DNA from 2 places in the Bradyrhizobium sp. Ken01 genome. Region 2 is predicted to be linked to the other one. Evidence: predicted binding sites of a transcription regulator. Region 2 holds the regulator's gene; the other holds the start of a gene.
The links. Region 2 encodes PhoB, which activates phosphate uptake and scavenging genes when phosphate is short. Its sites were predicted from a motif close to TGTCATNNANCTGTCAT; they were not measured.
Positions count from the first base shown of each region.

Region 1: a site for PhoB is predicted at 1,812-1,828, ahead of AC0L3S_RS29265 (UDP-2,3-diacylglucosamine diphosphatase). Genes of this name have one in related genera too.

Region 1 is NZ_JBVVPC010000038.1:58,609-62,807, forward strand. Features, by position in the region: gene AC0L3S_RS29260 (glycosyltransferase family 4 protein) at 1-962, opposite strand, end outside; gene AC0L3S_RS29265 (UDP-2,3-diacylglucosamine diphosphatase) at 976-1,788, opposite strand; gene thiD (bifunctional hydroxymethylpyrimidine kinase/phosphomethylpyrimidine kinase) at 1,973-2,773, opposite strand; gene AC0L3S_RS29275 (Lrp/AsnC ligand binding domain-containing protein) at 2,903-3,148, shown strand; gene AC0L3S_RS29280 (c-type cytochrome) at 3,172-4,101, opposite strand.
Region 2 is NZ_JBVVPC010000030.1:10,316-14,514, reverse strand. Features, by position in the region: gene AC0L3S_RS25640 (acetylornithine transaminase) at 1-1,017, opposite strand, end outside; gene AC0L3S_RS25635 (GcrA family cell cycle regulator) at 1,473-1,985, shown strand; gene phoB (phosphate regulon transcriptional regulator PhoB) at 2,214-2,921, opposite strand; gene phoU (phosphate signaling complex protein PhoU) at 2,936-3,652, opposite strand; gene pstB (phosphate ABC transporter ATP-binding protein PstB) at 3,663-4,199, opposite strand, start outside.

The sequences.
Region 1 (4,199 bases), on a different contig from region 2:
CGGGCCGAGGCCTCCCAGGTGTAGTTGGCGGCGAATTCGACGCAATCCTGCCGGGAGATGTCCAGCGCGGCGAAGCAGGCGCGGCGCAGATCGTGATCGAGCGCGCCGACCGGCGCATCGCCGATCACGTCGCGGGGCCCCTTCACCGGAAACGCCGCGACTGGCAGGCCGCTCGCCAGCGCTTCGAGCAGGACCAGGCCGAAGGTGTCGGTTTTGCTCGGAAACACGAAAACATCGGCGGCAGCGTAAATGTCCGCCAGTTCCTCGCCGTGCTTCTCGCCGAGGAAGATCGCGTCCGGATAGACCTCCTCCAGCGCGACACGCGCCGGACCGTCGCCGACGATCACCTTGGTGCCGGGCAGGTCGAGGTCGAGGAACGCCTCGAGATTCTTCTCCACCGCGACCCGGCCGACCGAGAGGAACACCGGCGCCGGGAGGCAGAGATCGATCGCACGGGGATGGAACAGATGGGTGTCGACGCCGCGCGGCCACAGCACGACATTGTCGAAGCCGCGCTCGGTCAGCTCGCTGGCGAGCGCCGGGGTTGCCGCCATCACGGCGCGGCTGGGGCTATGGAATCGGCGCAGCGCCCGCCAGATCAGCGAGCCCGGCACCGGCACGCGGGCGCGGACATATTCGGGAAAGCGGGTGTGGAAGCTGGTCGTGAAGGGCAGCTTGCGCTGGCGGCAATAACGCCGAACCATCAGGCCGATCGGACCCTCCGTCGCGATGTGGATGCTGTCCGGGCGCGCCTCTTCGATCAGCTTTGCGATTCTGCCCGGCCGCGGCATGGCCAGCCGCACGTCACGGTAGCTCGGCATCGCAAAGGTGCGGAACGATTGCGGCGTCAGGAACGAGAATTCGACGTCGAGGCCTTTGGCGGCGTCGGCAAGCTTGGTCAGCGTCCGAACCACACCGTTGACTTGCGGGTGCCAGGCGTCGGTCGCGACCAGGATGCGCATCAGCCTGCCTTTGTCATGCAGCTCTGGCTGCAACCTGCGGGACCTGTGCCGGCTTCTCGGCCTGATCCGCCCAGGTGATGATCTCGAAATGGCCGTCGTCGTGCTCGACCAGCGCCGTGCAGCTCTCCACCCAGTCGCCGCAATTCATGTAGCGGATGCCGCCCTCGTCGCGGATCACCGCATAATGGATGTGGCCGCAGATCACGCCGTCGGCGTCGTGGCGCCGCGCTTCGGCGGCGAGCGCCTGCTCGAACGCGCCGATATAGTTGACCGCGTTCTTGACCTTCTGCTTGGCCCATTGCGACAGCGACCAATAGGGCACCTTGAACATGCGCCGGAAGAAGTTGACGAAGCGATTGAGCTGGATCGCGAAATCGTAGGCCTTGTCGCCGAGATGGGCGAGCCAGCGTGCGTTCTGCACCACGAGGTCGAAGATGTCGCCGTGGATGACGAGATAGCGCTTGCCGTCCGCGCCGGTGTGAACGGTGTTCTCGACCACATCGATGCCGCCGAAATGCGTGCCGTAATAGTTGCGCAGGAACTCGTCGTGATTGCCGGGGATATAGATCACCTTGGCGCCCTTGCGCGCCTTGCGCAAAAGCTTCTGGACGAGGTCGTTATGCGATTGCGGCCAATGCCAGCTCGATTTCAGCGCCCAGCCGTCGACGATATCGCCGACGAGATAGATCGTGTCGGCATCATGGAAACGCAGGAAGTCGAGCAGAAGGTCGGCTTGAGAACCGCGGGCTCCGAGATGAACGTCGGAGATGAACAACGTGCGAAAGCGCCGCTCCGGGCTCTCGTCACTCACATCGTAACTTCCCATGCGCCAGCCTGTAACAATGTCCCGTGACAGGGGGATGACCAATTGAACCTTTGAGGCACCTTCGGATACGAATCGCGCTTGCCTCGCCCACCCCGCGAATATCAGTCGCATGCGACAATCAGGCGACATGGCGTCGCAGCGGCCTCCGCAAGAACCCGGAACCGCGGCGCGCTCGCGAGCGGCCTCAGTAGAATTTCTGGAAATGATGGATCGGGCCGTGGCCGTGGCCGACGCTGAAGCGATCGGCAGCCGCGATCGCGGCGCTGATCCAGGTCTTGGCGTTGCGCACGGCGCGCTCGAGATCCTCGCCTCTGGCGAGCCCCGCGGCGACCGCCGAGGACAGCGAGCAGCCGGTGCCATGGGTGTTGCGAGTGGCAACGCGCGGCGCGGCGAGTGCGATCGTGGTGCTGGCATCGACGAGATAGTCGATGCTCTCGGCGCCCTCGCCGTGCCCGCCCTTGATCAGGACTGCCCGGCAACCGAGCGCCAGCAGCCGGCGCCCCTGGCCCTCGATCTCGGCCTCGCTGGCCGCGACCGGTTCGTCGAGCAGAGCCGCGGCCTCCGGCAGATTGGGTGTGATCACCGAGGCCAGCGGCATCAGTTTGATGCGCAGGGCGTCGACAGCTTCGGACGCGAGCAGGCGATCACCCGATGTCGCCACCATCACGGGATCGAGCACGATATGCCGGGGCGCCCAGCGCGACAGCGCGGCCGCGATCGCATCGATGCTGGCGGCTTGCGCCACCATGCCGATCTTGACCGCGCCGACCTCGAGATCGGAAAACACCGCGTCGATCTGCGCGGTGACGAATTCGGCCGGCACCGCATGAATGCCGGTGACGCCGCGGGTGTTCTGCGCCGTCAGCGCCGTGATGGCGGACGCGCCAAAAACGCCCAGCGCGGCAAAGGTCTTCAGGTCGGCCTGGATGCCGGCGCCGCCGCTCGAATCGGAGCCGGCAATGGTCAGCGCGACGGGCGTCGTCATGGGGCGATTTTCCGCGTTTTCGAAGCCATGGCCCGTCCTAGCGCGCCGCCCCCAGCCCAGCAAGTTCGCTTGCTAAATCCGGCCGGGTTTGGCCTATTAGCCGCCAGATATGCTTTCGGAGTGACCGCGATGGTTCCCTTTTTCGTCCAGATCAAATGCAAGCTCGGTCAATCCTATGTGGTCGCCAATGCGCTTGCCGAAGCCGAGATCGCCTCCGAGATCTATTCCACGGCCGGTCAATACGACCTGCTGGTGAAGTTCTACGTCGACAACGACACCGATATCGGCCACTTCGTCAACGAGAAGGTGCAGGTGCTGCCCGGCATCCAGGACACCCTCACCATCATCACCTTCAAGGCGTTTGGCGCGAGTTGACCGTCCGGAAAAGGGCCGGCTGATCAGGCGCCGCCCTCCTTGCGCTTGGGGCGCGGCGGACCGTCCACCGGCGGCAGCGATTTGAGATAGTCCGCCATCGCCGCGAGATCGTCGTCCGGCAATTGAGAGGTGTTCTTGATCACCCGGGTCATCGCGCCGCCGACGCTGTCGCCGTCGGGCAATTCGCCGGTCTTCAGAAAATAGGCAATATCCTTCGCGCTCCACTCGCCAATGCCCTTCTGGGTGATGTTGGGGACCCATCCCTCGCCTTCCGGATTGGGCCCGCCGGCGAAGCGTTGTCCGGCGATGATGCCGCCAAGCGCGTTGCGCGGACTGTGGCATTCCGCGCAATGGCCAAAGCTGTTGACGAGGTAGGCGCCGCGATTCCATTGCGGCGACTTCGCGCTGTCGGCGACGAAGGGCTTGCCGTCCAGAAATAAGAATTTCCAGATGCCGACATTGCGGCGGATGTTGAACGGAAAGCGCACGTCGTGGTCGCGCACCTTGCCTGCAACGGCCGGTAGCGTTTTCAGGTACGCAAAGAGATCGGGCACGTCCTCGCGCCTGGCGCGCTGATAGGACGTGTAGGGAAAGGCCGGAAAATAATGCCGTCCGTCCGGCGAGACCCCGTGCATCACCGCGTTGACGAATTCGGCCTCGCTCCATTTGCCGATGCCGTCGGCCGGATCGGAGGAGATGTTCGGCGCGTAGAACGTTCCGAACGGCGACTTGATCGCGACGCCGCCGCCGAGCCTGAGACGATCGGGCTGGTCGGGAACGGCATGGCATGAGGCGCAGCCGCCGGCGTTGAACATCACCTGGCCATTGGCAAGATCAGGCACGCGGACAGGCGCGGTGCCGGCGGCCGCCACCACCGGCGCGCTGAGCCACCAATAGACGCCGGCTGCGGCGAGTGCGGCGAGCAACGCCACGGAGATTGTTCGTCGCAACATGCGGTCCTTTCGTCGTCGCGGCGAGCTTATGAGCGATGTCCTCGCGGCTCCAGCCACGAAGAATTTAGCCCACCGCGGCCGGAAACGGGAATAAACTG
Region 2 (4,199 bases):
GGCCTTGATGCCGATCAGGAGGCCCTCGCCGCGCACTTCGCTGACGACATCAGAGTGACGGTCGATCACGGAGGCGAGCTTCTGCTTGAGCAGCAGCGACATCCTCTGCACGTGGTCGAAGAAGCCGGGCTTGAGCATGACGTCGAGCACGGCGTTCGCAGCGGAGATCGCGAGCGGATTGCCGCCGAAGGTCGAGCCGTGCGAGCCCGGCGTCATGCCGGACGCCGCTTCCGCGGTCGCAAGGCAGGCGCCGATCGGAAAGCCGCCGCCGAGCGCCTTGGCCAGCGACATCACGTCGGGTTCGACGCCGAGGCGGCGGTACGCGAACAGATCGCCGGTGCGGCCCATGCCGGTCTGCACCTCGTCGAAGGCGAGCAACAGACCCTTCTCGTCGCAGAGCTGACGCAACGCCCTCAGGAAGGCGGGCGTTGCCGAACGCACACCGCCCTCGCCCTGGATCGGCTCGATCAGGATGCCGGCGGTCTGCGGACCGATCGCCTTTTTCACCGCGTCGAGATCGCCATGCGCAACCTGGTCGAAGCCCTCCATCGGGGGTCCGAAACCTTCGAGATATTTTGCCGAACCCGTCGCAGCCAGCGTCGCCAGCGTGCGGCCATGGAAGGCGCCTTCGAAGGTGATCATGCGATAGCGGTCTGGATGGCCCTTCGCGGCGTGATAACGGCGCACGACCTTGATCACGCATTCCAGCGCCTCGGCGCCGGAATTGCAGAAGAACACGAAGTCCGCAAAGCTCTCGTGGCAGAGGCGAGCGGCGAGACGCTCACCGTCCGGGCTCTGGAACAGGTTCGACATGTGCCAGAGCTTCGTGGCCTGCTCCTGCAACGCCGCGACCAGCGCCGGATGGGCATGGCCGAGCGCATTCACCGCCACCCCGGAGGTGAAATCGAGATAGCGCTCGCCGTTGGTCGCGATCAGCCAGCAGCCTTCGCCACGCTCGAAACCGAGGTCGGACCTGGCGAAAACGGGGAGCAAATGCGGCGCTGCGCTGTTAGTCATGACGGTCACTTGAATGTTGCGGACGGAGTGAGCGTGCATTGCGCAACGCACCATCGACCGGCCCGGAAAACGAAACGTGCCGCCTCTTGAGGGCGGCACGCACGACTATCTTAGGCCTGGTGAAACGGGTGTCAATGCCGTCCGGAAAGCCTCACGAAACGCTGAATCCGTAGTCTTGCGGTGCCGATTTTGCGGGATTTAGCCACGGAACATGTGGAAGCGAGTCGGCGGACTCTTGCGCGGGAGTCACGCCATATTGTAGCGTTTGAATTGTCAGATACGACATCTCGTGCAGTGGTTCTGATCTTTAAGTCCTTATGTACCGGCGTAAACGTTCGGGCGTTCAAGACGCGCCCGGCGAGCCTTAAGGGATTCTGGCGGCACGGGTTTTTGAAGGCTTAGGCATTCGCTGCGAGGCCCCAGGATGGCTGGCGCGCAGCGAGGGAAAGGGTGCAATGACGGTTTTGACCTGGTCCGATGATCGCGTCGAGCAGCTGAAAAAGCTCTGGGAGGCCGGACTTTCGGCCAGCCAGATCGCGGCGGAGCTCGGCAATGTGACCCGCAATGCCGTGATCGGCAAAGTGCACAGGCTCGGCCTTTCGGGCCGCGCCAAGAGCCCTTCGTCGGCAGCGCCCCGGCCGCGCAAGGCGCGCCCCGCGCAGCACATGATGCGGGTGAGCCGCCCGATCTCGCGCGGCAACACCGCACTGGCGCAGGCCTTTGAGGTCGAGGCTGAGCCGGATCCGGTCACATACGACAACGTGGTGCCGATGAGCCAGCGGCTGTCGCTGCTGGAATTGAACGAGGCGACCTGCCACTGGCCGGTCGGCGATCCGTCGAGCCCGGATTTCTTCTTCTGTGGTGGACGGGCTCTGTCCGGCCTGCCCTATTGCGCCCAGCACTCGCGCGTTGCGTACCAGCCGGCATCGGATCGGCGCCGCGCACCGGTGAAGCCGGGTCCGCGGTAATCACGGCAAGTCGTCGCGCGAAGACAGTTCAACAATTTCAGTGTCGTCCTGGCGAAAGCCAGGACCCATACTCCGAGCACGCAGTAGTCGTGCGGAAGGGGTCACTCCGAGTCTTCGCCAAACCACGTTCGGTGGTTATGGGTCCCGGATCAGCGCTCGCTTCGCTCGCTTGTCCGGGACGACGTCGGAGAATTCGGGGACAGCTCGCCAGCAAACAAGCCTGCAACCCTACACCTGCTCCGCCTTGGCAAAACGATCATCCAGCGCGTAGCCGGCGCCGCGGACGGTGCGGATCGGGTCCTGCTCGCGGCCGAGATTGAGCAGCTTGCGCAGGCGGCCGATATGCACGTCGACGGTACGCTCATCGATGTAGATGTCGCGGCCCCAAACGCTGTCGAGCAGTTGCTCGCGCGAGAACACCCGGCCCGGATGCTCCAGGAAGAACTCCAGCAGGCGATATTCGGTCGGACCGAGATCGATCGGCCGGCCCGAGCGCGCCACGCGGCGCTTGTCGCGGTCGAGCTCGATGTCGCCAAAAGCAAGCACGGTGGCGAGCCGCTCGGGGCTCGCGCGCCGCAGCAGGCCTTTCACGCGCGCGAGCAGCTCCGGCACCGAGAACGGCTTGACGATGTAATCGTCGGCGCCGGTCGCAAGACCCCGCACCCGTTCGCTCTCCTCGCCGCGCGCGGTGAGCATGATGATCGGGAGCTGCTTGGTCTCGGGACGGGTGCGAAGCCGCCGGCACAATTCGATGCCTGACAGGCCCGGCAGCATCCAGTCGAGCACGATCAGATCGGGGATGTGCTCCTTGAGGCGAGTGTCGGCGTCGTCGCCGCGCATCACCGTCTCGACGTCATAGCCGTCGCCTTCGAGGTTGTAGCGGAGAAGCTCCGTCAGAGCTTCCTCGTCCTCAACCACCATAATGCGTGCGCCCATCGGGTCGTCGCTCCTTAAGTGTTCGGTACCGTGTTGGCGAAGGTCGTCATGTCGCCCTTCGGCCGCTTGTCGGTGATCGCCTGTCCCTCGATCATGTAGAACACGGTCTCGGCGATGTTGGTGGCGTGGTCGCCGATCCGCTCGATGTTCTTGGCGCAGAACATCAAATGGATACAGAACGAGATGTTGCGCGGATCCTCCATCATGTAGGTAAGGAGCTCGCGGAACAGCGAGGTGCAGATGGCGTCGACCTCCTCGTCGCCCTTCCACACCGCCATCGCCGCCGGCAGATCATGCGCGGCATAGGCGTCCAGCACCGACTTGACCTGCTGCTGCACGAGGTCGGTCATGTGCTCGAGGCCGCGAAACAGCTTGAGCGGATGGAAGTCCGTCTCCAGTGCCGCGACGCGTTTGCCCATGTTCTTGGCGAGGTCGCCGATGCGCTCGAGATCGGTCGCGACGCGCATGGCGCCGACGATCTCGCGCAGGTCGACCGCCATCGGCTGGCGGCGGGCGATGGTGAGCACCGCACGCTCCTCGATGCGCTTCTGCAGCGCGTCGAGTTCGGTGTCGATGGCGACGACGCGCTGGCCGAGCGGGACGTCGCGGCGGATCAGCGCGTCGACGGACTCGACGATCATGCGCTCGGCGATGCCACCCATCTCGGCGACCAGGCGGGTGAGTTCCTGGAGGTCGGTATCGAAGGCCTTTGCGGTATGTTCAGAACCCATGTCGCGTCTCCTAGCCGAACCGGCCGGTGATGTAATCCTGCGTGCGCCGGTCAGTCGGCGACGTGAAGATCTTGCTGGTGTCGTCGAATTCGATCAGCTCGCCGAGATACATGAAGGCGGTCTTGTCGGAGACGCGCGCCGCCTGCTGCATGTTGTGAGTGACGATCGCGATCGTGTAATCCTCGGACAGCTCCTGGATCAGCTCCTCGACCTTGGCGGTCGAGATCGGGTCGAGCGCCGAACAGGGTTCGTCGAACAGGATCACCTCGGGCCGCACCGCGACGGTGCGGGCGATGCAGAGGCGCTGCTGCTGGCCGCCCGAGAGCGACAGGCCGGAGGCGTTGAGCTTGTCCTTGACCTCGTTCCACAGCGCGCCGCCGCGGAGTGCCTTTTCGACGCGGCCGTCCATCTCGGACTTCGAGATCTTCTCATAGAGACGGATGCCGAACGCGATGTTCTCGTAGATCGTCATCGGGAACGGCGTCGGCTTCTGGAACACCATGCCGACGCGGGCGCGCAGCAGATTGAGGTCCAGCTTGCCGTCCAG